Regions from separate parts of the Antarctobacter sp. genome, predicted to be linked through region 2. Evidence: riboswitches for the same ligand, from Rfam matches in the RefSeq annotation. Region 2 holds a riboswitch; each other region holds the start of a gene.
The links. Region 2 has a riboswitch for cobalamin ahead of ACQY5B_RS06410 (hypothetical protein). Riboswitches for the same ligand answer to the same signal wherever they lie in the genome.

Region 1 (7,135 bases), 1.5 Mb from region 2:
ACCGATGGCCGATATCCTGGCGCAGTCGGAGGTGTTGCAGGCGGTGGCCAAGGCGCCGGAGGTGCCGGAAGCCAAGGATGGTGCCGACAGGGACGCGGAACGCGCGCTGGCGGCAGCACTCGCGGAACTGGAGAAGTTGCGCGCGGAAAAGGCGGAACAAGACGTGGCCGTGCAGGCCAAGCCCGTCGAGGCCGCCGAACCGGTTCCGGAGCCGGAGGACAGGCGCGAGATCCTGCGCCAGTCGCAACTGCACCTGAACACGCTGGGGTGTGATGCGGGTACGCCGGACGGGATCATGGGGCCGCGCACGCGCGAGGCATTCCGCCGTTTTGTGGCTGCGACGGATGCGGCGCTCGAGGCTGGTGATCTTGGAACGGCGCAGGCGCTGGAGGCCATCAAGGCGCGGTCGGGCAGAATCTGCAGGCAGGTGGCCGCAGCGGTCCCGGAACCGGGGGCCGGCGCACCGAGGGAACCGGCCCAGGCCACGCCGCCCGCGCCGGTCTATTCGATGGTCGGAACCTGGAGCTGGTCCGCGACATGCCCGCTTGGTACGGCCACGGGCCGCACCGTTTACCGGTCGGCGGGGGCCACTGCCTTTACCGGTACGATCAGCGGTACATCGGGCACCGGAACCACGCGGGGTGCACTGAACGGGCGCAGCTATTCGGCCACGGAGACCTTTGGCTGGGTCACCAGTAGCGCCAACGGCACCCTGTCCAAGGATGGCCGGGCTCTGACCATGAGCGTATCGAACGGCTGCAGGGTCACGGCGCGCAAGAACTGACGTGGCGCGATGGCCTGCGACTAGACCGGCACCAGCTTGCCGTCGGTCAGTTCCAGCGCGCAGGGCGCGATCCGTTCGCGGAAGGCGGGGTCATGGCTGACCAGTAGGATCGGCAGGGGCAGGGCGTCGATGATCTCTGTCAGTCGGGCCTGGTTTTCCGGGTCCAGCGCGTTGGTGGGCTCGTCCAGCAGCAGAACCTCGGGCGACATGGCGAGGACCGTGGCAAGCGTCACCAGGCGTTTCTCGCCGCCCGACAGTTTATGCGTGACGCGGTCGCGCAGGTGCAGCAGGTCGAGCACCATGAGGGTCTGTTCGACCACGGCCAGCGCCTCGTCGCGGGTCTTGCCCAGGTTCAGGGGGCCAAAGGCCACGTCCTCGGCCACGGTGGGGCAGAAGAGCTGGTCGTCGGGGTCCTGGAAGACAAGGCCGATGCGGCGGCGGACCTCGTGGAAATCCCGTTCGCGGCTGCGGGCCCGGTCGAAGATGGTCACGGTGCCCGAGCTGGGCCGTTGCAGGCCGAGGATCATCCGCAGAAGTGTCGACTTGCCCGCGCCGTTGGGGCCGGTCAGCGACAGCCGTTCGCCGGGGCCAAGGCGCATCGAGGCGCCCGCCAGCACCGGGGGCTGGCCGGGATAGGCAAAGTGCAGATCGTCCAGTTCGATCATCGCAGCGTCAGTTCCAGTGTCAGCAGCAGGGCAAGGGCGCCGGTTAGAACCAGCGCAAAGAGCGCATCGGCCCGGGTACAGCGGAACTCTTGCAAAAGCACGATCCGGCCCGAGAATCCACGGCATTTCATCGCGCCCAGCAGGCGTTCGGAACGTTCGATGGCGCGCACCATCATCATGCCGACGAGATAGCCGAAGCTGCGGTAGCTGTGCCAATTGGTGCCGGGGCGAAAGCCGCGCACCTTCATCGCGGCGCGCAGGCGCAGGTATTCCTGGCGCAGCACCTCGACGTAGCGGATGGTGAACATCAGCAGGTGCACCAGGGTTTCCGGGGCCTTCAGGCGATAGAGCGCGTGGCCCAGCGTCACCGGCTCCATCGTGCCGACAAGGGTGATGAGGGCAAGCACCACGGCGTTGGCGGTCAGGCCGATCTGGATTGCGCGGGCGAGGCCCTGCCAGGAGGCGGGATAGCCCCAGAGGGTAAAGATCGGGTCGCCGGGCACGGTGAAGGGCAGGAGCGCCAGCATGAAGAGGATGAAGCCGTCGACCATCGCGACTCGTTTCAGCGTCTTGCCGGGCGGCAGGCGCGAGAGGGTCAGCAGGGTCAGGGACAGCGCCAGGGCGGCGGAAAGCGCGATCAGGCTGTCGAGGGCGACCACGAAGATGCCGTAGGCGACGGCGGAGAGGATGCGCACGCGCGGGTCGAGCGCCGCGATCGGGCCGGGGCCGCGCCGGGCGCCGTCGCCGGGCAGGGCGGCGCTGGTGTTCGACAGGATATGCGTCACGCCCCGGCCTTGGTTTTCAGCTGACGGCGGGCGGCGATGTAGAAGCCCAGCCCGAACAGCCCGAGGATATAGCCCATGCCGCCGAGGATGGTCTGCAGGTCGTTCTTTTCGCGGTAGGCGGCGATCTCGCGGCGCAGGGGGCGCATCTCGTCGCGGACGATGCGGGCGATCTCGGCCCGGTCGGCATCCGACAGCGCGACGCCGGGCGCGGCCGGGGCGGTGGCGGCGGCGGGCGCCGCGGGTTCGGGCGCGGCGACGCCGAGGATGCGGGCGACCTCTTCGGCGGGCATGGTGACATTGGCCAGGTGCCCGGCGCCAAGATCGGCGCGGAAGGTGTGGGCGACCGGCTCTGTCGGCTCGAAGGTGAAGAACCCGTCGGCGTCGGTCACGGTTTCGCCCAGCAGCGCGCCGCCGGGACCGTAGACCTCGACCGGCTGGTCGGTGGCCATGTCGCCGTTGGAAAACCCGATCTCGCCCTCGATGGCGCTGCCCGAGGGAAAGACGGCGGCGATGACCTTGTGCGCCAGCGCAGGGGCGGGCAGGGCCAGCAGGGTCAGGAGAAGGGCGAGCCGGATCATGCCTGGACGTCCTTCATCGACAGGAAGAGATCGGGTTTGACCTTGCGCGCGAGGAGAACGGCAAAGCCGGTCAGGAGGCCCTCGATGACCATGATCGGCAGGTGGGCGACAAAGACCAGATGCGCCACGGCAAGGAATTCGTCGCCCGAGAACATCAGCGACAGGGCGACGAAGAGCGTCGTCAGGGCGGTGGCGCAGGCGCCGCCGATGCCGCCCCAGATTGCCGCGGCAACCGGGCCGCCGCGCAGGATCAGCGGGCGGAAGAGCAGGCCGACGATCACCGCCGCAAGCGCGATGTTGACGGTGTTCACGCCCAGGACGGTCAGCCCGCCAAAGCCGAAAAACACCGCCTGCAGCAGGAGGCCGACGAAAAGGGCGGGGAAGGCGGCCCAGCCGAGGATCAACCCGGCCAGACCGTTGAGGATGAGATGCACCGACGACGGACCCACGGGCACATGGATCAGCGAGGTCACGAAGAAACTGGCCGAGAGCACGCCAGCCGCCGGGATACGGTCCAGCGGCAGGGCGCGCAGGCCCAGGGCGATGCCCCCCGCCGCCGCAACGGCGCCGCCGATGACGACCGGGTTCGAGAGGGCTCCGTCGACGATGTGCATGGGGTTACTCCAGTTCCCAGGCGCGAATCCACAGGACCGCGTCCTGGCTCAGTTCCTTGCCTTCATGTTCGGTCACCGGACCGGTCCCGAGGGCGGCAAAGCCCCAGTAGCCTGCCTTGGGAATGCCGAAGGTGAAATAGCCGTTGGCATCCGAGATCGCCACGACGGCCCCGCCGGGCGGCGGGCTGGCGACGGGGGCGGTGGCGGCGGATCCGTCCATGTCCGGTTCGGCGGCCATGTACTCGATCTCGATCTCCGCGCCGGCGACGGGTTCGCCATCGGCCAGCACCTGCCCGGTGAAGGTGGACCCGGCGATCACGTTGTAGGGCTTGATCAGCGGCAGGATCTCGGTCGGCAGGCCCACCGGCTCCATCCAGTCGGTCGGCAGCGTGTTGCGGTTCAGCACGGACTTGGTGAACTGCTGGATGTAGGTGTCCTCGGATTCCTCGAAATAGGGCTGGGGCACCGTCACCAGCACATAGTCGCCCGAGCGTTTCACCGGAACCGAGCCCCGGAAGGCGGCGGCGGAATTGCTGGCGCCGGTAAAGGTGATCGGCTGCAGCGTGTCCATCAGGTCGGTCTTTTCGCCGCGATGGATGACATAGAACTCCTGCGGGCGGTCGAGGTCCATGACATGACCGTTTTCGAAGGGGTGCCAGAACACCAGCTTGACCGGCACGTCGCCGGGGCGGTCGATCAGGGCGTCGGTTGTGTATTCCAGCAGGAAATGCGCGGGCGCCGCGGTGGGCAGCGCCATCATGGCCGCAAAAAGGGCCTGTTTGCCACGGGTAAAAAAGGTCACTGTCATCGTCCTTGTCCAGTCTGCGCCATCCCCGGCGCAATGCGGTGTGCAGACGTGGGACAAGGCGGCCGGAGTCCGGACAGGACACAGGCCAGACGCTCACCCCGACGTCCGGTGGAACCGTGGCCATGCGGGCCACGGGTGTCCGGCAGGTCTCCTGACTCGCGGGTCGGTGCCTGGGCCTGCCTTCCCGGATTGCTCCAGTGGCGTCTTGGCCCGGCTCTCCGCTTACAGTTGCGGGGGCAGTTGCCGGATTGGCGCGGATGCGCCGCACGGCATTCCCTCTTTCCCCCGGAAAGTCGCCTTTCCGGGACCGGTCACGTCACCGTGTGTGACAGGTTCGCCAATGCGGGGCAATGGTCAAAGTGACGGGCCGGGGGCCTCTTTCGGTTTGACGGTTGACGGGGCGCGGCGGGCGGCGGATAGCTGTGGACGACCGCTATCGCTAACGGAGGGCAAGGCATGAAACGCTCGCGCATCAACGCCATCATGACGGAGGCGGACGAGATGATCCGTCGCCACGGGTTCACCCTGCCACCCTTTGCGCAATGGTCGCCAGAGGCCTTTGTCGCGCAGGCGGGCGCGGCGCGGCATGTCATCGACGCACGCTGCGGCTGGGACATCACCGACTATGGCGCCGGGCGTTATGACGAGATGGGGCTGTTCCTGTTCACCCTGCGCAACGGGCTGCTGTCGGACCTGACCTCGGGGCGGGGGATGTGCTACGCGGAAAAGCTGCTGATCTCGAAACAGGATCAGCTGTCGCCGATGCACACCCATGTCATCAAGGCCGAGGACATCATCAACCGCGGCGGCGCGACGCTGGTGGTGGAATTGTACGGGTCTGACGACAAGGGCAATTTTGCCGAGGATCGCGGCGGCACCGTGATGTGCGACGGGATCGTGCATGACTACACCCCGGGCGAAAAGCTGCAACTGGCGCCGGGCGAAAGCGTGACCCTGCGGCCGGGCGACTGGCACGCCTTCTGGGGCGAGGGCGGCGACGTGCTGATCGGCGAGGTCAGCACCGTGAACGACGACGAGACCGACAACATCTTTCGCGAGCCGATCGGGCGGTTTTCCGACATCGAGGAGGACGAGCCGCCGCTGCACCTGCTGGTCAGCGACTACAAGGCCTGGCTGGAGGCCTGAGGCCGGGACTTGCCAAGCCGGGACGCGGGCGCCACTGTCCGCCTGACAGCGGATGAGGGCAGGACATGCTGAGACGTACACTTGGACAGGGTCGACCGGAGGTCTCGGCGCTGGGCATCGGGGCGATGTCCTTTGCGGGCTTTTACGGTGCCGTGAGCGAGGAAGAGAGCCACGCGGTCCTGGACGCGGCGCTGGACGCCGGTGTCGATCACATCGACACCTCGAACGTCTACGGCATGGGCACGTCCGAAGAGATCATCGGGCGTTTCCTGAAACGCTATGCGGGCAAGGGCGGCAGCCCCTTCCGCATCGCGACCAAGGCCGGGATCACTCGCGACCCGGAGACGGGCGCGCGCTGTTTCGACAATTCCGCCGCCCACCTTGAGGCGGAACTGGACAAGAGCCTGGGGCGGCTGGGGCTGGAGCAGGTCGATCTGTTCTATGTCCATCGCCGCGATCCCCGGATCGAGATCGAGGAGGTCACGGCGACGCTGGCCGGGCTGATCCGCAAGGGCAAGATCGCCTCGTTCGGCTTTTCCGAGATCGCCCCCACCAGCCTGCGCCGTGCCGCCGCCGTGCATCCGGTGGCCGCCGTGCAATCGGAGTATTCGTTGCAGACGCGCCTGCCGGAGATGGGCCTGTTGCAGGCCTGCGAGGAACTGGGCACCGCGCTGGTCGCCTTTTCTCCGGTGGGGCGGGGGCTGCTTTCGGATACGCCGCCGACACCGGAACGGGTGGCGGCGGCGGGGTTTCTCAAGGTCAATCCGCGTTTCACCGGTGGCAACCTTGAACGCAACATCGCCGCCAGCCAGCCCCTGCGCGACCTTGCCGCCGAGGCGGGCTATGCCACGGCGACGCTGGCGATCGCCTGGGTCCTGTCGCAGGGCCGGACCGTGCATGCGATCCCCGGCACCCGCAGCCCGGGGCACCTGCACGAACTGGTGCGCGGGGCCTCGATGATGCTGGGCGATGACCTCAAGGCCGAGATAGAGCGCTGCCTGCCGCTGGGCTGGGCGCATGGCTCGCGTTATTCGCCAGAGCAGTGGGTCGGCCCGGAATCCTATGGCTGACCCGGCATTCCCAAACACAAGGACAGTTGACATGGACTATGTTTTTCCGCCCGCAGCGCAGGCCAGTGCCGCCGTCGAGGGCAGCGCGGCGCGCTTTCCGGTGCGTCGCATCTTTTGCGTCGGACGCAACTATGCCGCCCATGTGCGCGAGATGGGCAAGGACCCGGACCGCGATCCGCCGTTCTTTTTCACCAAGCACGCGGGCGCTTTGGTCGAGAACGGCGCCACCGTGCCCTATCCGCCCGAGACAGAGGACCTGCACCACGAGGCGGAACTGGTGGTGGCCATCGGAACCGGCGGGCGCGACATCGCCGAGGCGGACGCGCTGTCCCATGTCTGGGGCTATGCCGTGGGCAATGACCTGACCCGGCGCGACCTTCAGGCGGTGGCCAAGAAACAGGGGCGGCCCTGGGACTGGGCCAAGGATTTCGATGCCTCCGCCGTCGTCGGCCCGGTGCATCCGGTGGCCTCTGTCGGCCATCCGGACAAGGGATTCATCCGGCTGAAGGTCAATGGCGAGACGCGCCAGGACGGCGACCTGGCCGAGATGATCTGGACCGTGCCCGAGGTGATCTCGATCCTGTCGCAGTCGATGAAACTGGAACCCGGCGACCTGATCATGACGGGCACGCCTGCGGGCGTAGGCGCGTTGGTGCCAGGGGATACCTGCGGGATCGAGATCGAG
Region 2 (7,135 bases):
CCGGGAAGGGGGCGTTGACGATGGTCCCCTCGGGTGCCGTCACCTCGAAGGGCGCCAGAGAGGCTGCGTTGTTCGGGATCTCCGGCGCGATGGCGCATTTCAGCGCGTAGCAGGCATAGGCCTTGGTATAGACCATCGGCACGTTGATCCCCTTGGGATCGACACCGCTGGTCCCGGTCCAGTCGCAGAGGATGCGGTCAGCCTCGATGCTGAGATGCACATGCAGGTCGATGGGCGTGGCATAGCCGTCGATCCGCATGTGCCCGCTGGCCTTGCCCGGTGTCAGCGCATTGATCCGCTCCAGCGTGGCCTTGCGAGAGTTGGTGAGGATGAAATCGGACACGCCTTCGAGGTCGGAGAGCGCGAATTCCTCCATCATCTCCAGCAGACGCCGCTGTCCGATCTCGTTGCAGGTGGCCAGCGCGTGGATGTCACCGACAAGCTGGTCCGGCTCGCGCACGTTGCCGCGGATGATCTGCAAGAGCGTCCGGTCGACCTCGCCGCGCTCGGCGAATTTCATGATCGGCAGGTACAGCCCTTCCTCGTGCACGTCATTGGCATCGGCGCCGAAGCCGCGCCCGCCGATGTCCGTCACATGCGCCGTGCAGGCGAAGAAACCGATCAAGAGCCCGTCGCGAAAGACCGGCGTGACCACGGTGATGTCATGCTTGTGACCCGTGCCCTCCCAGGGATCGTTGGTCAGATAGACGTCGCCGGGAAACATGTTCTGCCGACCGATACGGCGGATGAAATGGCCCACGGCATCGGCCATCGCGTTGACATGGCCCGGTGTGCCGGTGACCGCCTGTGCCAGCATCTGCCCTTCGGCGTCGTAGACCCCGGCCGACAGGTCCCCCGCCTCGCGGACAGAGGGGGAAAAGGCCGTGCGCACCAGCGCCTGTGCCTGTTCCTCGACGACAGAGATCAGGCGGGTCCACATCACCTGGTAGGCGACCTTCGACGGTTCAGTCATGGGCGGCGTCCTTCTGATCTGGGGGGTGCGGCAGGCGCACGTCCAGCGTGCCATCCGGCAGGGCGACGACCTCGCGGCTGGCGGGAACAACGACGGTGGTCTCGTCCTCTATGATCAGCGCCGGACCGGTCACAAAGGTGCCCGTCGGCAGATCGGCGCGCGGCAGGACCTGCGCGGCCAGCCGCGCGCCGCGCGCGGGGTCAAAGAGCGGGCGGGTGCCCTCGCCAGTCCTCTCGTCGGCGCGCGCGGTCGGCGCAACAGGCTCAACAGCGGGCCGGGTGGTGAAGGCATTGACCGACCAGACCGTGATTTCCGCTTCCAGCCCCTCGACCGTGCGGCCGAACAAGGCGGTGTACTCGGCCTCGAACCGGCTCAGCAGCCGGTCGGCATCGGGCGCCGCCATGTCCTTTAGCGGGACGGGAACAGGGATTTCCCAACCCTGACCGGCATATCGCATGAAGACCTTGGCCTCGGCGTCTATCGGGGCCGTGGCATCGCAGGTGCGCACGAAACTTTCCGCCTCGTCGCGCAGTTCAGCGAACAGCGCCTTGACCGTCGCGGCGTCGAACTCCCGCATCCGGGTAAAGACCGAGCGGTTCGCCTCGAAGCTGAAGGGCGCGCGCAGGAACCCGATGGCCGATCCCACGCCCGCGCCCCGTGGCACTAGGCAGCGCGCAACGCCCAGTTTCTCGCAAAGCCGCGCGGCGTGCAGTGGCGCGGCGCCACCAAAGGCAATCATCGTGTAACGGCCCAGGTCTTCGCCGTTTTCCACCGCGTGCACGCGCGCGGCATTTGCCATGTTCTCGTCCACCACCTCGGCCAGACCGTAAGCGGCTTCCAGCGCGTCCATCTCCAGCGTGTCTCCGATCTCTGCCCGTAGCGCCCCCTCGGCGCGGTCCGGGTCCAGCGTGATGGAGCCGCCGGCGAAATTTGCTGGGTCCAGCTTGCCCAGGACGAGGTCCGCGTCCGTGACGGCGGGTCGCGTGCCGCCGCGCCCGTAGCAGGCCGGGCCGGGTTCCGATCCCGCGCTTTCCGGGCCGACACGGATCTGGTTCATCGCATCCACCGAAGCCAGCGAGCCGCCCCCGGCGCCGATTTCCACCATGTCGATCACCGGGATCGAGATCGGCATCCCCGAACCTTTCTTGAACCGGTAGCTGCGCGCCACCTCGAAGACCCGCGCCGTCTTGGGCGTATGCCCGCGGATCAGACAGATCTTGGCCGTCGTCCCGCCCATGTCAAAACTCAATACCCGGTCCAGCCCGTGCCGTGCCGCGATCTCGGCGGCAAAGATCGCGCCCCCGGCGGGGCCGCTTTCCACCAGCCGTACCGGGAATTCCGCCGCCATTTCCAGCGAGAGGATGCCGCCGCCCGAATGCATCAGGAAGACGGGGCAATCGGCCCCCTCGTGCGCCAGCCGTTCCTTCAGCCGGCCAAGATAGGACGCCATCAGCGGGCGGATATAGGCGTTGGCGATGGTGGTGTTGAAACGCTCGTACTCGCGCATCTGCGGCGAGACCTCGGAGGACAGCGAGATGTCCACACCGGGCAAAGCTTCGGCCAGCACCTCGGCCACCATGCGCTCATGCGCGTCATTGGCATAGGCGTGCAAAAGGCCCACGGCGACACTGCCGTATCCGCCCGCGCGCAGGGTTTCGGCCAGGGTTTCGATCTCGGTCCGGTTCAGCGGGATCAGGACACCGCCGTCCGCGTCCATGCGCTCATTCACTGTGTAGCGCCGGTTCCGGGGCAAGAGCGGCTCGGGCAGCACGAGGTTCAGGTCGTATTGCTCGAACCGGCTTTCGGTGCGCATCTCGATCACGTCGCGGAAGCCGGCGGTCGTGACCAGCGCCGTCTTTGCGCCGCGTCGCTCGATCAGCGCATTGGTGGCCAGCGTCGTGCCGTGGATCACCTGGGCGATCTGTCTCGCGGCCACGCCTGCGAGGTCGCAAACCCGGTGCAGCCCCTCGACGATGGCCTCTTCAGGGGCGGCATGGGTGGTCAGCACCTTGGTCGAGGTCAGCCCGTCCGGCCCTTCCAGCACCACGTCGGTAAAGGTCCCGCCGATGTCGACGCCAAGGCGATAAAGCGGTTCGGGCATGATGGGCTCCTGTCGGTGGTCCCGTCGAGCCTAGCGACCTGACATCATGCGATCCAATTATTTGATCGGATCAGGAGGATCGAGTTTTCTTATCCTCTGGGGGCGCCAAGTGCGCGCGCGCCACCTCCTGCGCCAGTTCGGCCGCCCGGGCGACATAGGACGGCGCCAGCCCCGCGTCGTAACGTGCCCGAAAGCGCAGCGGGTCCGGCACCCAAAGGTAGCGCAGGGGCACCAGCCGCCCGGCGGCGATCTGGTCGCGCAGCATGATCTCTGGCAGGCAGGCCAGCCCCAGGCCGTCCAGCGTCATCTGCAGGCAGGCGGCAAGGTTGGTCGAAGGCACCAGCCGCACGTCCAGGTCCGGGTGCGAGGCGACATGGTCGCGCAATTGTTCGAAGGGCAGGGTGCCACGGGCATGGGTCAACACCGGGTGCCGCGCGATGTCGCGCAGGCTCAGCGCGCGGCCCTGCAGGCCCAGGCCCGGCGCCGCGACCCAGACCTGTGGAAACGCGCCAAGGTCCACGCCACCCGAGATCTGCCGCCCGAACGGGCCGCTCTGCAACGTCAGGTCCAGCCCCCGGCTGAACAGCGAGGGCGAGAGATTGGCGGACAGATCCACCGTCAGTTCCACGTCGATGGCCGGAAACCGATCCTTGAGCGCCCGCAGGAAGGGGCCCAGCCAGCTGTGCACGATCATCTCTGTCACGCCGAGACGCAGCACGCCCTCGAACAGGTGATCTTCGCCAGCGGCGGCGACGAACCCGTCCATCGCGGTCAGAACGGCCCGGGCTCGGGGCAGCATCGTCCGGCCCGTCGGCGTCAACCGGACCGACCCGGCGTCGCGGTTGAACAGGCGCAGCCCCAGTAGCGATTCCAGCGCCGAGATCCGGGTCGAGATATTGGGCTGGGTCGTGTTCAGCCGTTCCGCTGCACGACGAAAGCTGGCCAGGTCGGCCACCTGCACGAAGGCTTCGAGCTGTTTGACGGTGATCTGGCCCATGCCTGCACTCTGTCGCCTGCGTTGCATCGGCGCAAGCGGCGGACATGGGGCGGTATTGCAGCGTTCAAGCAAGTCATCCGGCCCGAACCGCTTGACCGGGCGAGAGCGCTGCGCCACTTTGACCACAGATGGTGACCGCGCCCGCGCGGTCTGAAAAGGGAACGCGGTGAGGGGCTTTGTCCCAAGTCCGCGACTGCCCCCGCAACTGTAAGCGGCGAGCCATCCCGAAGTGACCACTGGGCCGCAAGGCCCGGGAAGGTTCGGGACAGCGCCTTGACCCGCAAGTCAGGAGACCTGCCATCGCCGGGCGCCTTGCGCCCAAGCCACTCAACCCGGGCGGGGTGCCCCGGAGACGCGAAAGACGAATGGCAACCTGCCACCCGTCCTGCCGCCGATCCATGATCCCCGCCCCAGCCTTGCGCGGAGGGCGCGATGACGATCGAACGGGTACTGACCCTATTGCAGACACGGGCCGAGACACCGGAACGGGCCCGGGAACTGGCCAGCATGGGCTACATGCAATGGCTGGGCAGCCTGCCGGGATGTGCAAGCTACAAGGAAGAGGCGCTGCATGCCTGGACCTGTGCCCAGCCGTTTGCGGGCACAGATCCGGCGGTGGCGGTGTTCTGCGACTTGCTGCATCACTCGATCCGGTGCCCGGCGGTGCCATTGGACCTGCCCTTGCCCCAGCCGCAACGACGCGGCGGCGCGCGGAAACGGCGGCTGTCGATCTGACCGGAGCTTTGCGCCGCAATCTATGCCGTGGTCGGACCTGACCCATTGTCTGCGGCCAGGTGCACGGTCTGCGTCGGGTAGGCAAAGTTGATGCCCAGCTCTTCGGCCAGGGACAGGATATCGAGGATCAGCGCCTGTTGCGCGGCGATCTGCGCCTCGTAGCTGAAAACGCGGAAGTGCCCCCATAGTTCGATGTCGATACTGTGGGGGCCCAGCGACGTGATGCCGATCGTCACATTGTCGGTCTCGGCCTCCGGTTGATCGCGGTAAATCTCCATCAGCCGCGCCACGAACTGTTCCAGTTGCGCACGCGGGGTTTCGTAGGTGAGGCCGATCTTCATCAGTACGCGACGCCTCCGCCGGCTGCCCCAGTTGGATATCACCTGGTCAGAAAGCTGGGCGTTGGGCACGATCATCAGGGTGTCGTCCAGCTTGCGCAGGCGCGTCGAACGCAGGCCCACCGTTTCTATCACGGCCAGCGAGTCGGCTGCCTCGACGAGGTCGCCCTTGCGGAAGGGACGGTCGGACAGAAGGATCGCGCCGCCGATGATGTTGGACACGGTTTCGCGTGCGGCAAAGGCCAGGGCCACGCCGCCGATCCCCAGGCCGGTCAGGACCCCTTCGTAGGGCAGGCCGGCAACATCGGCACAGCCGATCACCGCCCCGACGACGATCAACAGTTTCATCAATCCCTGGGCCAGCGACAGTACGATTTCGTCCGTGTAGGCAAGGGTCTGCGTCGCCTTGGTCATAAGTGCGTCAAAGATCAGCGAGACGATACGATAGGTCAGCGCTGCGCCGGCCAGGATCAGCAGCATCGCGGACAGGCCCGACATCACGCCGAAAGCCCGCAACGTCAGGCCCAGCCGCTCGCTGGCGTCAAGGAACAGCAAGGCGACGGCCATCAAGCCGACCGGGCCGGCCAACTGTCCCACAAGGCGTCCCCTCTGGCTATCCCGTCCCGCCAGGCGGCGCGCGACGACCGATCCTGTCATCAGCACCAGCGTCATGACCCCTAGGTAGGCTAGCACTCCCATCCATTGCCAGGTCTCCAGTCCCCAGGCCTCGGCTTGCAGCCAACCGGCACGCGCAAGGACCGCCTGCCGCGTGGCAAAGAACTGTGACAGGGGCGGTTGCGTGGTCAGGCCGGGCGCAAGAGGCATCTTTTCGAGGGCCGCGTAGATGTCTGGCAACTCTGCCATCGTCTCGCGTGAGAAACGCCAGCGCCGCTCCACGGTGCGCCCCTCGTCGTCGAGGATGTCCGTGGGCGCGATGGTGATGTCGCCGACCGGATGGCGATAGTAGACATACGGCAGGGGGCGGTTGGGATCGTCGGGGATCTCCTGCCAGTAGACAAAACCGATCCGGTCGATGCTCTGGCGGAGGTAATCGGCCATCAGCGCGCCCTCGATCCGGCGCAACTGGCGCGGAACGTGATCAAGGTTCAGCGCCCGCAATGCACGGGCATCGCCCGCGCCGACCCAGTCATTGGCACCAAGGAGAAAGTCCATCATCACCATGCGCGGACTGCCGGCTCGCGCCCGTTCGAGCGCCTCCAGCGTGTCGTGCCCCCGGGCATCAATCAGTCGTTCCAGATCTGCCTGCAGGATCACGGCAGGCGGGACGACCAGTTGCCACAGTCCATCAGCTCCCAGGCGGAACCGTAGGCTGTGGCCGGCGCTTGTGCCAGCCGGGCTGATCTCGAAGGCCAGCGTCTCGCCAGGCTCTGCCCCGGCGGGCGGGACCGGTGCATCCCAAAGCCGGAAAGTCGAGATGTCGAGGATGTGCCAGAGCGCGCGCCGCCGACGTTCCCGGTCCGACGAGTCCCCGTCCGGGCTATCGTAAGTCAGCAACGGTTCGATCCAGCGTACCTGGCCTTCGCGCCCGTGGTAGATGGCGTCATTGCCCGCGGTGAGGATGCTGCGCAGCGTCGCCTGCGGAGTGGCGCCGCTGAACCAGGCGGGGCGTTGTTGCTGGGCGATCGCGGCGCGATGCCCGTTCCACCAGTCACCTGACCCGAAACGCCCGGCAAAGCTTTGCCCGTCCGCCGACAGAACAAAGATGAAATCGCCGCTTTCCCCACCCTCGGACCATGTGCCGCGCAGAACTCCGTCGCGCGTTACGCCGGCGACGGTGCCGCCGCCGGGCTGGTAGGTGCCGCTGACCGCGTCGCCGCGTTGTTGCAGAATCAGAAATGCCTCTCCGGAGGACCAGAAGGTCTGCCAGTCGCCAGGCCAGCCGGTATGACCCTCCGGTTGTGCCGCCAGCGCGCGGGGCAGCATCAGGCTACAGGCCAGCAGCATCGTAAGGGCGGCGATACGGCGAAGGG
Region 3 (7,135 bases), 690 kb from region 2:
GCGCATCCTCGTAACCCTCGCGCGCCGTGGACGAAACGTTGCGGATGCCCAGTTGCGTCAGCCCGGTGACCCAGGATTTCTCCGCCGCCCTACGCATCGGATTGCCATGTCCGCGGGTGACGCCGTGCCGTTCATCGACGAAATCCAGGTGCGCGTCGATCTGCAGGACATGGAAGGGCGCGCGGCCTTCGTAGGCCTCGATGCAGGGAATGTTGACCGAATGATCTCCGCCAATGGTTACGGGCAGGGCGCGCGCAGCCAGCGCCGCCTCGACGCCGCGGCGGATGTTGGCATGGCTGCTTGCGGTGTCGGTATGGATGATGTCGGCGTCGCCCATGTCGACCAGTTGCACGCCGTCCAGATAGGTCACGTCGTCCTCGTGATCGTAGGCACCTGCATGACCAAAGCTGAACAGGGTCGAGGCCTCGCGCACGCCGCGCGGGCCGAACCGTGCCCCCGCGCGCCATTGGGTTCCCGCGTCGAAAGGCGCACCAAGGATTGCCGCGTCGGCCTGCAAATTGGACCAATCGGGCTGATAGGGGGCCTTGGCAAAGGTGCAGATGCCGGTGAACGGAAGGTTCAGCCGACCGGATTCGTAACCGTGACTCATAGGGGTCTCCTTGATTGGCGCCAGCCTAGTCGGAGGGGCGCGCGCAACAAGGGGCATTGCGCGTCAGGATAAAATTAATCGTTAAGGTTGAAAGGTTGTTCTTGTGTACACGCGGTGAGGGGTTACCGTGCGTCACATGAATACAATCTTTGATTGCAATGGGGGACTGGAATGAACCTTTTGAACAAGAACGGGCCGTTGTTGGCCATCGCGCTGGCGGGGCTGCCGCTGACAGTCTTGGCACAGGACTTTGGCGTCGACATGCCAGCGGAACCTGCGCCTGGCGTCCGCTTTCCGACGCCCGAGGCCGAGATCGACGCCTGGATTCGGGCCGAACCGCAGAATACGGGCGCCATCCATGCCCATGCCTGGGGGATCTGGGCCGGCCTGACGAAACCGGTCGAGGGTGAGGGCGCCTATGCCCGACTGACCTATCAGACCTGGTTGACCAAGGCGGATGTGATCGACGTCTTTACCGGCGAGGCCCCGGAAGACCGGTTCCGGCTGGGCGAGTCCAATCAGATGTTCAAACACGGGCTGGTCGATGGTTTCCTCGCGAACGCGGCGCAGGAAAAGAAGGACGGCACCGAGCCGGCGAAAAATGCCGCCGGGATTATCGTGAATACAGACGTGCTGGAAAACGTGGCCTACAGCCCGCCCTCGGCGCAGTACCTGCTGGACACCGGCACCGGCAAACCAGAGGTGCTGGACCGGTTGTTGGAGCAGGGAGACAAGGTGCGCTTTCCCGACGCGGCGGTGAACGTCAAACCGGTCTACAAGTTGATCACCGACGATCGCATCACCGAATGGACGGGCGAAGACGGCCGGACCCGCAGGCTATACGCCTTTACGGCCTGGCCCGGAGAGCCGGACCTGGCGAACTGGACACCGGACATGAAACAAGGCGGCTATCCCGAAACGCTCTGGCAGCAATGCGTCTATGTCGATCTTGACCTTGATGGCCCGACAAAATCGACCGGCGTCGACGTCAACTGCAAAAGCCCGTCCGAGGGGAACATCTATTCCGTCGACGATTTCATCGCGGTCAACCTCAAGGATGAGGATGCGGCTTTCGTCAACAAGTCGACGGGCGACAGCAGCGACCTGACCGACGGCGAAACCTCCATCGCCCTGCTGGTGGCCATGCATGTCACGTCTCGGGAAACGACCCAGTGGACATGGCAGACCTTCTGGTGGGAGGCGGATGCCGCGCGGCCCAACACGCCCTCCAGTGCCGCCATCGCCTCGGCGCGGCCTGACACGCTGACCACGCAGGCGGCGCATTACGCGATGGCGCCGGCCTACTCGATGTTGGTGCCGGCGCAACCCCTTGTCGGGGGCAAGAACGTCGGTGCGCTGGTGACGGCCTTCAACCCCTACCTGGAGGCCGGGTTCGGCACGCCGGTCATCGGCATCACCGAGACCGTACAGATCCCCGATGGCGCCGGCGGCTGGACAACGACGACGACGGACATGGGCATCCAGACCAACTGCATGACCTGTCACGGTCTTGCGGCCTGGGGCGGACGTGGCTCGGGCTATGCGGCGAATTTCTATGTCCCGCGCGACTACTGGGTCTTCGATACGGCGCTGGACGTGGATTTCGCCTGGTCGGTCCAGTCCATTGGCGAGGCGGTCGAGAAGGCGGACAAGAAAAAGGCCGACGCAGCCTCTGACTGAAACCCGCAATTGCCGGATCCGTGCAGGCGCCTCTTGGGGCGCCTGTTGCGCCTGGATGGTTGCCCCTGCGGATGGACTGACGCACTCTGGCGCTGTCAGGTGCCCCGATATGGGGAGAATCGGGAAGCCGGTGCAAGTCCGGCGCGGGCCCGCCGCTGTAAGGGGGATGGAGCGGACAGATGCCACTGGGGCCAGCCCCGGGAAGGCGTCCGCCCCGGCAGACCCCAAGCCAGAAGACCGGCCTGACGACACGGACCGGCGCCTTGGACAGCGTCCGGTCATTGTCATTTGCGGAGCCGAAGAATGCCCGATCCCCAAGCTGCGCCCGAGAAAGCGCGCAAATTCTCCGCCTGCGAGCGTCAGGCACTTTACGATGTGATCTGCGCGCGGCGGGATGTGCGCAACGAATTCCTGCCCGACCCGATTGATCCCGCCATGCTGCGCCGCGTGCTGGAGGCGGCCCATGCGGCGCCTTCGGTCGGCTTCATGCAGCCCTGGAACTTTATCCTGATCCGCGATGCGGCCCGGCGGCGGGCGGTCCATGCCGCCTTCGAGACCGCCAATGCCGAGGCCGAAGCCATGTTCGAAGGTGAAAAGCGGAGCCGATACGCCGCGCTGAAACTGGAAGGCATCCTGAAGGCGCCGCTGAACATCGCGGTGACCTGCGACCGGACCCGCGGCGGCAAGGTGGTGCTGGGGCGGACGCATAACCGGGATATGGACCTCTATTCCACGGTCTGCGCGGTGCAGAACCTCTGGCTTGCGGCGAGGGCCGAGGGGCTGGGCGTCGGCTGGGTCAGCATCTTTCGGCAAGAGGATCTGCGCGCGCTGCTGGGCTTGCCCGACCATGTTGAGGTCGTCGCCTACCTTTGCGTCGGTCATATCGATGAGGCCTTTGGCCAGCCGGAACTGCAGGCGCGGGGCTGGCGCAAGCGGCTGGACCTGGACAGCCTGATCATGGAAGACCATTGGCAAGACGTGTCGCCCGAGTGAGCACAAGAGGTCAGACGTGGTAGATCAGGAAACGATGAAGCGCATCAACCTGTTGCACGGCGCGCCCCGCTTTGTCCTGCGCAGTGATCCGCAGACCGGGCAGCACGCGGTTCGCAACCCGTCGCAGGTGTCAAGGGCCGACGGCGATTACTGGATGCACGGCACCTCGATCCTCTCGAACGGGGCAGAACTGGCCTCGGTCTTTGTCGTGGATACCGACAGCGGCGGCACGCTGCGCGCGATCTTCTGGCTCAGCGACAGTGGCTGGATCGATAGTCAGGACCCGCAGGCCCCGGATACGCTGGACCTGCCGCGCGACCGGGTCTTTCCGTTTGACTGGCGGTTCGACGTGCCGCTGGAAGAGGATATCTTTCACCCCGATCCGGGCACGACGCCGCGACGCACCGCGCGCTCTTTCCTTTCCCGTCTCCGCATGCGATAGGGACGCGCCAACCGATCCCTCCCAAGGAGTGCCCCAATGGAGATTCGCGAGGCCCTGACCTTCGATGACGTCCTGCTTGTTCCCGCGGCCTCGAACGTGTTGCCGTCGACGGCGGACACCCGGACGCAAGTGACCAAGTCGATTGCGTTGAATATTCCGCTTTTGAGTTCCGCGATGGACACCGTCACCGAAAGCCGGATGGCGATCACCATGGCGCAGGCCGGTGGTATCGGGGTGATCCACAAGAACCTCGGGATCGAGGAACAGGCGCGCGAAGTGCGGCGGGTCAAGCGCTTTGAAAGCGGCATCGTCTACAACCCCGTCACCCTGCGCCCGGATCAGACCCTGGGCGATGCCCGGATGCTGACGGAGCGCTACGGCTTTACCGGCTTTCCCGTGATCGACGAGGCGCATCGCGTCGTGGGGATCGTCACCAACCGCGACATGCGCTTTGCCGAGAACGACGGCACGCCGGTTCACGCCATGATGACCCGCGACAACCTCGCGATCCTGACCGAACCGGCGGACCGCGAGGAAGCCATCAACCTGATGAAGGCCCGCCGGATCGAAAAGCTGCTGGTGACCGACAAGGACGGCAAGCTGACGGGGCTTCTGACGCTGAAGGACACGGAAAAGGCGGTGGTGAACCCGACCGCCTGCAAGGACGACCTCGGGCGTCTGCGCGTCGCGGCGGCCACGGGCGTTGGCGACTCGGGCTATGAACGCTCTCAGGCCCTCGCGGATGCGCAGGTCGACATCATCGTGGTCGACACGGCGCATGGCCATTCCGCCGGTGTGCTGGAAGCGGTCGAACGCGCCAAGCTGTTGTCGAACGAGGTGCAGGTGATCGCAGGCAACGTGGCGACGGCGGATGCCGCGCGGGCCCTCATCGACGCGGGCGCCGATGCGATCAAGGTGGGGATCGGACCCGGGTCGATCTGCACCACGCGGATGGTGGCCGGTGTCGGCGTGCCCCAGCTGACCGCGATCATGGAATGTGCGACGGCGGCCGGTGACGTGCCGGTGATTGCGGATGGCGGCATCAAGTTCTCGGGCGATTTCGCCAAGGCCATCGCGGCGGGGGCTTCCTGCGCGATGGTCGGGTCCATGATCGCCGGGACAGACGAAAGCCCGGGCGAGGTGATTTTGTACCAGGGGCGGTCGTTCAAGGCCTATCGCGGCATGGGTAGCCTGGGCGCCATGGCGCGCGGCTCGGCTGACCGCTATTTCCAGAAGGACGCGGCCAGCGACAAGCTGGTCCCCGAAGGGATCGAGGGGCAGGTTCCCTACAAGGGGCCGGCGGGCGTGGTCCTGCACCAGCTGGTCGGCGGACTTCGGGCCGCGATGGGCTATACCGGCTGCGCCACGGTCGAGGAGATGCGCCGCAACTGCACCTTCGTGAAGATCACCGGGGCAGGGCTGAAGGAAAGCCATGTGCACGACGTTCAGATCACCCGCGAAAGCCCCAATTACCGGATTGGATGAGTTCTGTCCGGACTGTTTCCGGTAAACTTTGAAACAATGCCCCGGCGCGGAACATGCGCCGGGGCATCGTCAAACCTGTGTCTCTGGTCTAGGCAGAGGCGATTGCCGCCGTTGGAGAACAGCCCATGACCCCCGCCGCCCGCGTGCAGGCCGCCATTGAATTGCTGGACCGGATCGCCGCCGGGCAGGCGGCGGAACAGGCCCTGACCAGCTGGGGACGCTCTGCCCGCTATGCCGGATCCAAGGACCGGGCCGCAGTACGCGACCTTGTGTTCGACGCGCTGCGCTGCTGGCGGTCGACCGCGGCCCTGGGCGGGGGCGAAACCGGCCGGGCGCGTTTGTTGGGGCTGCTCCGCCTCAGGGAAGAAGATCCCGCCCAGGTATTCTCGGGGCAGGGCCATGCCCCGGCCCCGCTTGATGCAGATGAACTGGCCGCCGGGCAGGCGCCGCACGGGGCGGCGGCGCTGGACCTGCCGGACTGGCTGGCGCCGCGTTTCCGGGACAGCCTGGGGGCAGAGGCAGATGCGACGGCGCTGGCCCTTCGATCCCGGGCCGATGTCTTTCTCCGTGTCAATCTTTTGCGGGCCACGCCTGAAACCGCAATGGCGCGTCTGGGACAAGACGGGATTCTGGCCGAACCTCATGAGCTTTCGGCGACCGCTTTGCGTGTGACGGAGGGTGCCCGGAGGATCATGCGCAGCGGCGCATATCTCGACGGCCTCGTGGAATTGCAGGATGCGGCCAGCCAGGCGGTGGTCGACCTGCTGCCGCTGGAACCGGGCATGCGGGTTCTGGACTATTGCGCCGGCGGTGGCGGCAAGGCGCTGGCGATGGCGGCACAGATGCGGGGCGGGCCGGTTGTGGCCCATGATGCGGCTCCGAAACGGATGATCGACCTGCCGGCACGCGCGTCCCGCGCCGGGGCGGATGTCCGTATCGCGGCCAGGCCCAAGGGGGACTTCGACCTTGTACTCTGTGATGTGCCCTGTTCGGGCAGCGGTGCCTGGCGCCGTGCGCCCGAAGGCAAGTGGCGCCTGACGGAAGAAAGGCTGGACGAACTCTGCGCCATCCAGGCCGATATTCTCGATCGGGCGGTAGGTTACGTGGTCAAGGGCGGTGTGCTGGCCTATGCGACCTGCTCGGTGCTGGCCGAGGAAAACGCCACGCAGGTCAGCGCCTTTCTGGAACGCAGGCCCGGCTGGTCGGTCGAAGAGCAGCGGCAATTCCTCCCCGGGTCTGGCGGGGATGGCTTTTTTGCCGCGGTTCTTCGCCGGACCGCGACCTGAAAGCCACAACTCTGGCGCGAGCATTTGCGACAGTTAACGTCCCCTTAACGGTCTACGCCGGCATTATGGCAGGAAGAGAATCGTGACCCGGGGGGACAAGGTGGAAGCTGCGATCGACATCGCACAGAAACGACAGAGCGGCATGACGCCGATCATCGGCGCGGCAGCGCTGGTCGTCCTGGCGACGCTCTCCCTGCTGATTTCCCAGGTGGCTGCGGTGCGCTCGGTCCAGGTGGTTGCGCTGGCGGCCACGGGCGCGTTCGGCTGTCTGGCGGTGGTGTGGCTGCTGGTCGACCGGGTGTCCGGCGGGCGCCGTAAAAGACGGCTCGCCCTTCTCGCGGATTTCATCGAGACAGAGCCTGCCTTCTGTTTCCTCACCGATGCAGAGGGGGCGGTGCTGACAAGCAACCGTACCGCGCGTGAACGCTTTGCCAGCGAGGGCATCAGCCAGTTGTCCACCTTGCTGCGCGACGTCTTTGCCAGTTCCGAGGGCATCATCTACCGGTTGCAGCAAAAGGCCCTGACCGAGGGCGCCGCGGTCGAGGATGTCACCAGCCATTCCGAAGGCTACAGGATCTACGTCCGTGCCTTCCGGCCCGACATGATGCTCTGGCGTCTGGAGAATGAATCGCAACGCGC
Region 4 (7,135 bases), 1.5 Mb from region 2:
CGCGGCTCATGGCGCGATCCCCAGCCGGACCGGCAGATCAAGGCGAGTGCGCGCGTCAAAGTGAAAGGTCTGCCAGCCGCGCCGGGCTGCTGAGGCCAGGTTCTCGCGGTTGTCGTCGATCAGAAGCAGGTTCTGCGGCATCATCCCCGACCAGCGTTCGATCTGGCCGAAAAAACCTTGATCGGGCTTGGCGACACCCATCGGGCCAGAGGCGAAGATCGTCTCGACATGTTCTGACAACCCCATGACATCCATGATATAATCTGCCCTCGGTGCGGGATTGTTGGTGCCGATCACGGCGCGCGCGGGACTGCGTGCCAGCCAGTCGATCACCTGTTTGTCGGGCCGGTCCTCGGCCTGCAACCAATGGTCCAGCAAGACCGCGGCGCTGACATCCGTGTGCTGCGTGGCCAGCCAGTCGGCCAGCGCCTGTTCCAGTGGCAGCGCGCCGCGCAACACGCGTGCGGCCTGTCCCGGCCGGTTCAGGAAGGCGCGAAAGGCGCGCGGCGACAGACCCAGCGTCCGGTCCAGGTCGGCGACCCATCCGAAAGGTTCGCCCGGCGGTTCGGCGTTCAAAACGCCGTCGAAGTCCCAGACGACAAGTTCGGTGGTCATTGAGGGTAGATCAGGGCAGTTGCGACATAGCCGGCGGGCAAGGGCACAGTCGGGGGCGTTTCCAGCCGCTGCGCCACGTGGTCCGGCAAGAGGTGCGTGTGCGGCCCTTCTGGAGAGGCGCCGTCCGGCGGGGGAATCTCGGCGTCGATCTCAAGCCGCAGACAGGGTGTCTCGATCACCCGCACCGGTGCGGCGTCCCGCAGGGCCAGGCCGCTGCGCGACAGGTGATCCGGCCACGCGGTGCCCTGGCAGCGGGCCAGCCTCGCAGCAAGCGCCTTGTCGCAACGGACGGTGAATCGGGCGGCGCGGCTGCCTAGCCCCAGGTCGAACCGCGTGCCACCGGCATCGCGCGGCAAAAGCGCGTCTTCGTCCGGGCCAAGCGCGGTCAGGGAGCGGGCAGGATCGCGCAGGGCGCGACCGATCGGAACGGCAAGCGCGATCAGTGTCGGCGCCTCCGGGCGGTCTATCTCGAAGGCGGTGAGGTAGCGCGCGGCCTCCAGCCGCAGCGCGGCATTGTCCAGTTGCAGGGTCAGCACGCCATCACCGATCTGTGCCGCGCATTCTGTCCCCGGCAGGCGCGACAGTTCTCCCGAGGCCCCCCATATGCCCGCCACCAGCCGCGCACCGTCTTCCGCGATGCGGCGCGCGGTTTCGGTCAAGAGCGTGTCACCCTGCCAGGACAGGCGGCGCGTCTTCAGCCCCATGTTCGTGGCGCGGGCGGGCAAGGCGGCCCAGACGCCGGCGCGGAAATCGTCCGAGGCACTACCCCAGCAAGCGATCTCGTCCAGGCTGCGGGCGCATCCCGTGCACAGTTGCGATGCCTCGTCGATCACGCATCGCGCCACGCAGGGGCTGGCCGGGGGCAGGCGGGTCATGCGGCTCATGGGCCTAGAACTCCACGCCTTTCTGTGCCTTCACGCCGTCGCGGAAGGGGTGTTTGATCAGGTCCATCTCGGTCACCAGGTCGGCGGCCTCGATCAGTTCCGGCTTGGCGTTGCGGCCCGTCAGGCAGACATGGGTCATGACCGGTTTCTGGTGCAGCAGGAAGTCCACCACCTCGTCGATGTCGATGTAGTCATAGCGCAGGGCGATGTTGATCTCGTCCAGCAGGACGAACTTGATTTCGGGATCGAGGATCTGTTCCTGCGCGATCTTCCAGCCGTTCTGGGCGGCGGCAATGTCCCGCTCGCGGTCCTGGGTTTCCCAGGTAAAGCCCTCGCCGGACACGAAGAACCGGCATTCCTCGGCAAAGCGGTCGCGCAGAAAGGTCTTTTCGCCGGTGTCCCAGTTGCCCTTGATGAATTGCACCACCGCGCAGGGCATGCCATGCGCGATGCAGCGCATGATCATACCGAACCCGGCCGAGCTCTTGCCCTTGCCCTTGCCGGTGTGGACCATGATCAGACCCTTTTCCTCGGTCTTGGTCTTCATCATCTCGTCGCGGGCGGCCTTGATGCGGCGCATCTTTTCGTTGTGGCGGGTGGTGATCTCGTCCATTGCGCGCTCCGTTGATCGGTTCAGGCAGGAATTGCATCCGTGTCGCGCCCCGTCAACGTGCTTCGCGATTGACATGTCCGCCCGTCTGTCGCACCACCCCCCTCACGATGGTTCCCCGGAGCACCCGGGGAGGACAACAGGGAACGCGGTGAAACCCCGCGGCTGCCCCCGCAACTGTAAGCGGTGAGCGCCCTCGCAACGTGCCACTGGCCAGACCGGCCGGGAAGGCGCGGGGGTGCCGCGACCCGCGAGCCAGGAGACCTGCCATCCCAGGTGCAACTTTAATCCCGGGCGGGGTGCCCCGGAGGAGGTCTGAAATGGATCACGATACGCAGCAGGACGCGGGCCAGGCGCCGGTCGAACTGCTGGTTTGCGTCAAGTGTCGGCGCGGCGAAGACGTGCCGGAGGGCGGTGTGCGCCCGGGCCAGCGCCTGCACGATGCGCTTGCCGAGCGCGAGATGCCCGAGGGTGTCACGTTGACGCCGGTGGAATGCCTGCAGAACTGCGACTATGGCTGTTCCGTTGCCATGCGCGGGGGGCCGGAACGCTGGACCTACGTCTACGGAAACCTTCACGAAGCGTCGCATCCGGACCTGCTGGCCGAAGGTGTCGCGCTGTATCATGCGGCCCGTGACGGGGTGATCCCCTGGCGCGCGCGGCCGGAACATTTCAAACGCAATTGCATCGCGCGCATCCCGCCCGAACAGACCGGAACGCCGGAAAAGGAACAGACATGACTGATCTCGCCAAGCTTCCCGTCACCGTCATCACCGGCTTTCTGGGCTCGGGCAAGACGACGCTGATCACCCACCTGATGCAGAACCCCGGCGGCAAGCGGCTGGCCGTTGTTGTCAACGAGTTCGGCGACGTGGGCGTCGATGGCGAAATCCTCAAGGGCTGTGCCATCCCCGATTGCCCGGCGGAAAACATCATGGAACTGGCCAACGGCTGCATCTGCTGCACCGTGGCCGATGATTTCATTCCGACGATCGAGGCGCTGATGGCGCTGGACCCGCGCCCGGAACATATCCTGATCGAGACCTCGGGTCTCGCTCTGCCGAAACCGCTGCTGAAAGCCTTTGACTGGCCGGATATCCGGTCCAAAATCACCGTGGATGGCGTGATTGCGCTGGCCGATGCAGAGGCGGTGGCCTCGGGGCGTTTCGCGCCCGACGTGGCCAAGGTGGATGCACAGCGGCTGGCGGATGACTCGCTGGATCACGAAACGCCGCTGTCGGAGGTCTTCGAGGACCAGATTTCCTGCGCCGACATCATCCTGCTGACCAAGCCGGATCTTGCGGGCCCCGAGGGCGTGGCAAAGGCCAAGGAGATCATTGCCGCCGAGGCGCCGCGACCGCTGCCGGTGATCGAGGTGGCCGAGGGGGCCGTCGATCCGCGGGTGATCCTGGGGCTGGAGGCGGCGGCAGAGGACGACATGGATGCGCGTCCCAGCCATCACGACGACCATGACGACCATGAACACGACGATTTCGAGTCGATCGTCGTCGACATTCCCGAGGTGTCCGCCCCCGCCGATCTGGTGGCGCGGATCGAGGAACTGGCAAAAAGCCAGAACATCCTGCGGGTCAAGGGCTATTCCAGTGTCGCGGGCAAGCCGATGCGCCTGCTGGTGCAGGCAGTTGGCGCAAGGGTCCGGCATCAGTACGACCGTCCGTGGAAAGCGGACGAGCCCCGTCAAGGCAGGCTTGTCGTGATCGCCGAACATGACGATATCCGCCCTGATGCCATCCGGGCCGTGCTGGGCGTGGCCACGGAGGCGGCGGAGTAAGGCGGGCCTTACCCGCCGCGCCGGAGCGGTGTCATGCACGTCATCTTTCGCGAAAGCCACGGACTCGAAGAGAGCGAGACCCCGACCGATCTGGCGCAAAGCCCGGCGGACCTTGTGGTGCTGTCCTTCTCGGATTCCGACCTCGGCGCCTTTGCCGCCGGCTGGGAGCGGGGCGGCGGGCGCGCGGGGCGAATGCCCTCGTTGCGGCTGGCCAATATCGCGGCGCTGAAACATCCGCTCTCTGTGGACACCTATGTTGAACAGACTCTGGAGGGGGCCAAGGGCATCCTGGTCCGGCTGATCGGTGGCGTGCCCTATTGGGCCTATGGCATCCAGCAGATCGCCGCCTTGGCACAGGCGAAGGGGATCGCCCTGGCGGTGCTGCCGGGGGATGGGCGGGTCGATACGCGGCTGGACGAGGTCTCGACCCTGCCGGTCTCCACCCTGCGGCGGTTGGCACATCTTTGCGACGCGGGCGGCGCGGTGGCGGCCCAGGCCGCGCTGGCACAGATGGCGTTGGCGGCGGGGCTCTATGCCGGGCCGGTGCGCGGCGCCAAGGGGTTGCCGCAGGTCGGCGGCTGGCTGCCGGAGCACGGGGTCTGCTGCCCGGTTCTGGCGGCGTTGCGGGATGGCGAGGGCGGAGGGGGGCTGTCTGCCCCCCGCTTGCCGGAGGCAAGCCCCCCCGAGAGGATTTCGGGAGAGAAGAAACCGCGCCCGCTGGTCTGCCTGGTTTTCTACCGCTCTTACCTCGTATCGGCGGACATGGCGCCCATGGAGGCGCTATGCGCCGAATTGCGGGCGCGCGGCTTTGACGTTTTGGGGTTGTTCGCGCCTTCGCTGAAGGCGCCGGGCGCCTCGGGATGGCTGGCGCGGCAGGTGGCGCACCTGGCGCCCGTCGCCATCGTCAATGCAACCGCCTTTTCCGGGCGCGGGGCCGAGGGGGATTCGCCGCTGGATGCGGGAGATGTGCCTGTCTTCCAGGTGGCCCTGGCGACTTCTTCGCGCGCGGCCTGGGCCGAGGCGGAGCGGGGCCTGTCCCCCGCCGACCTGGCCATGCACGTGGTATTGCCGGAAGTTGACGGGCGGCTGTTCACGGGCGCCGTGTCCTTCAAGGAACCGCAGGCGCGCGATCCGGATCTGCAATTTGCCCGCGTCGCCCATGCGGCGGATGCGGTGCAGGTGATGGCCGCAGCCGATCGTGTTGCGCGTTGGACCAGGCTGGCGGCCACGCCCGAAGCCGACCGGCGGCTGGCGCTGGTGCTTTCAACCTATCCGGGGCGCGACTGGAACCTGGCCCATGCGGTCGGGCTGGACGCGCTTGCCTCGGCAGAGGCGATCCTTGCCGATCTCGCAGAGACCGGTCACGACGTCGGTTCGGAAGTGTCGGCGGAGGCGCTGCGCGCGGCGCATCTGAACTGGCCCCTGGGAGAATACAGGGCCGCACTGGCGCGCCTGCCCGAGGCCTTGCGTGACGATCTCGAGGCCGCCTGGGGTGTGCCCGAGGCGGATGCGGATGTTGTCGATGGCGAATTTTCCTTCCGCGTGCTGAAGCGGGGCAAGGCGCTGGTGGCGCTGCAGCCGGAACGCGGCACGCCGGAGCAGCGAGACGACGACTACCACGACCTGTCCCGCGTGCCGCGCCATGCCTATGTCGCCTTCTACCTGTGGCTGCAGCAGAGAGTGGATGCGCTGATCCATATCGGCGCGCATGGCACGCTGGAGTGGCTGCCCGGCAAATCGGTCGCGCTGTCCAATGCCTGTTGGCCCGAGGCGCTGACAGGTGGGATGCCGGTAATCTATCCTTTCATCGTCAACGATCCCGGTGAGGCAGCGCAGGCGAAACGCCGCATCGGCGCGGTGACGCTGGGCCATGTACCACCGCCCTTGCGCGAGGCCGCCGTTCCGGAACGGCTGGCCCGGCTCGAGGCGCTTCTGGACGAGTTTTCCAATGCCGACGGGCTGGATCCAAGACGACGCGATCGGCTGATGCAGGACATTCGGGCCGAAGCGCAAGCGGTTGGGGTCGAAGGGGATCTCGGCCTCGAGACCAGCGCCAGCACCGCCGAGGCGATCACCCGGATCGACCGCTTTGTCTGTGACATCAAGGAAAGCCAGTTCGGCGATGGGCTGCACGTCTGGGGGCGGGCGCCCGTGACGGGTGGCGGGATCGATGCGGCGGAGTCCGTCGCGGCGGAACGTCGTGCGCTGATCGACGCGCTGGATGGCAAGCGGATCGCGGCCGGACCGTCAGGCTCGCCGTACCGGGGGCGCAGCGATGTCCTGCCGACGGGGCGCAACCTGTTTACGACCGACCCACGCTCGGTTCCGACGCGCAGCGCCTATGCTCAGGGCGTCAAGCTGGGCGAGGAACTGGTGCGGCGACACCTGCAGGACGAGGGCGACTGGCCGCGCGGGCTGATCGTGGATCTCTGGGGCTCGGCCACAATGCGCACGGCTGGCGAGGAGTTTGCCATGGCGCTGCATCTCTTGGGGGTGCGCCCCGTCTGGGACCAGGGCAGCGAGCGCGTCAGCGGGATCGAGGTCATCCCCATTGCCGAGCTGGAGCGGCCCCGGATCGACGTCACGCTGCGCGTGTCTGGCCTTTTCCGCGATGTCTTTCCGACGCTGTCCACGCTTTTCGGTCAGGCGGTCAAGGCGCTCTCCGAACGCGACGAGGCGCGTGACTGGAACCCCTTTGTCGGGCAGGCGGGCGCGCGGGTCTTCGGCCCGGCGCCGGGGTCCTTTGGCCTTGGGATCGGGGCGCAGATCGGCGACTATTCCGAGGGATCGCGACAGGCGGCGGGTGAGGCTTGGCTTGCGGCCTCGGCCTGGGCCTATGACCGGGGGGAGGGCGAACGCGACGCCGCGGGCTTGCGGGAAAGGGTGCGTGCGGCAGAGGCCTTCGTGCACCTTCAGGATCTGCCGGAAACCGACCTTCTGTTGGCCGAGGATTACGCCAGTCACGAGGCGGGCTTTGCCGCAGCCCAGGGCGTGACCGGGGGCAAGGCCGCGCTCTACCACATGGACAACACGGATCCGTCGCGCCCCCGCGCGCGGGGGCTGACCGAGGAGATCGCCCGCGTGGTCCAGGCGCGGGCGGCCAATCCGGCATGGTTGGCCGGGATGCAACGGCACGGGTTCCGGGGGGCGGCGGAAATTGCCGCAACGCTGGAGAACATGGCCGCCTTCGCGCAACTGGCAGACGTGGTGCCGGGGCATCTTTTTGATCTCTAC

Region 1: another riboswitch for cobalamin. It lies ahead of ACQY5B_RS13770 (DUF4198 domain-containing protein); the one in region 2 lies ahead of ACQY5B_RS06410 (hypothetical protein).
Region 3: another riboswitch for cobalamin. It lies ahead of bluB (5,6-dimethylbenzimidazole synthase); the one in region 2 lies ahead of ACQY5B_RS06410 (hypothetical protein).
Region 4: another riboswitch for cobalamin. It lies ahead of ACQY5B_RS13865 (DUF1636 family protein); the one in region 2 lies ahead of ACQY5B_RS06410 (hypothetical protein).

What each region holds. Positions count from the first base shown of each region.
Region 1 covers NZ_OZ255849.1:2,659,710-2,666,844, reverse strand. Annotated here, with positions in the region: gene ACQY5B_RS13795 (trypsin-like peptidase domain-containing protein) at 1-784, shown strand, start outside; gene ACQY5B_RS13790 (energy-coupling factor ABC transporter ATP-binding protein) at 805-1,449, opposite strand; gene cbiQ (cobalt ECF transporter T component CbiQ) at 1,446-2,234, opposite strand; gene ACQY5B_RS13780 (NikL family nickel/cobalt ECF transporter subunit) at 2,231-2,812, opposite strand; gene cbiM (cobalt transporter CbiM) at 2,809-3,426, opposite strand; gene ACQY5B_RS13770 (DUF4198 domain-containing protein) at 3,431-4,234, opposite strand; cobalamin riboswitch at 4,359-4,561, opposite strand; gene ACQY5B_RS13765 (D-lyxose/D-mannose family sugar isomerase) at 4,691-5,380, shown strand; gene ACQY5B_RS13760 (aldo/keto reductase) at 5,446-6,450, shown strand; gene ACQY5B_RS13755 (fumarylacetoacetate hydrolase family protein) at 6,482-7,135, shown strand, end outside.
Region 2 covers NZ_OZ255849.1:1,139,670-1,146,804, forward strand. Annotated here, with positions in the region: gene ACQY5B_RS06395 (hydantoinase B/oxoprolinase family protein) at 1-973, opposite strand, end outside; gene ACQY5B_RS06400 (hydantoinase/oxoprolinase family protein) at 966-3,074, opposite strand; gene ACQY5B_RS06405 (LysR family transcriptional regulator) at 3,145-4,071, opposite strand; cobalamin riboswitch at 4,184-4,387, shown strand; gene ACQY5B_RS06410 (hypothetical protein) at 4,504-4,806, shown strand; gene ACQY5B_RS06415 (mechanosensitive ion channel family protein) at 4,827-7,135, opposite strand, start outside.
Region 3 covers NZ_OZ255849.1:1,833,531-1,840,665, forward strand. Annotated here, with positions in the region: gene ACQY5B_RS09910 (agmatinase) at 1-610, opposite strand, end outside; gene ACQY5B_RS09915 (hypothetical protein) at 782-2,290, shown strand; cobalamin riboswitch at 2,371-2,550, shown strand; gene bluB (5,6-dimethylbenzimidazole synthase) at 2,594-3,283, shown strand; gene ACQY5B_RS09925 (hypothetical protein) at 3,300-3,725, shown strand; gene guaB (IMP dehydrogenase) at 3,762-5,210, shown strand; gene ACQY5B_RS09935 (RsmB/NOP family class I SAM-dependent RNA methyltransferase) at 5,336-6,496, shown strand; gene ACQY5B_RS09940 (ATP-binding protein) at 6,639-7,135, shown strand, end outside.
Region 4 covers NZ_OZ255849.1:2,677,114-2,684,248, reverse strand. Annotated here, with positions in the region: gene ACQY5B_RS13885 (cobyric acid synthase) at 1-10, opposite strand, end outside; gene ACQY5B_RS13880 (HAD family hydrolase) at 7-615, opposite strand; gene ACQY5B_RS13875 (DUF1289 domain-containing protein) at 612-1,499, opposite strand; gene cobO (cob(I)yrinic acid a,c-diamide adenosyltransferase) at 1,504-2,112, opposite strand; cobalamin riboswitch at 2,204-2,395, shown strand; gene ACQY5B_RS13865 (DUF1636 family protein) at 2,430-2,849, shown strand; gene cobW (cobalamin biosynthesis protein CobW) at 2,846-3,901, shown strand; gene cobN (cobaltochelatase subunit CobN) at 3,935-7,135, shown strand, end outside.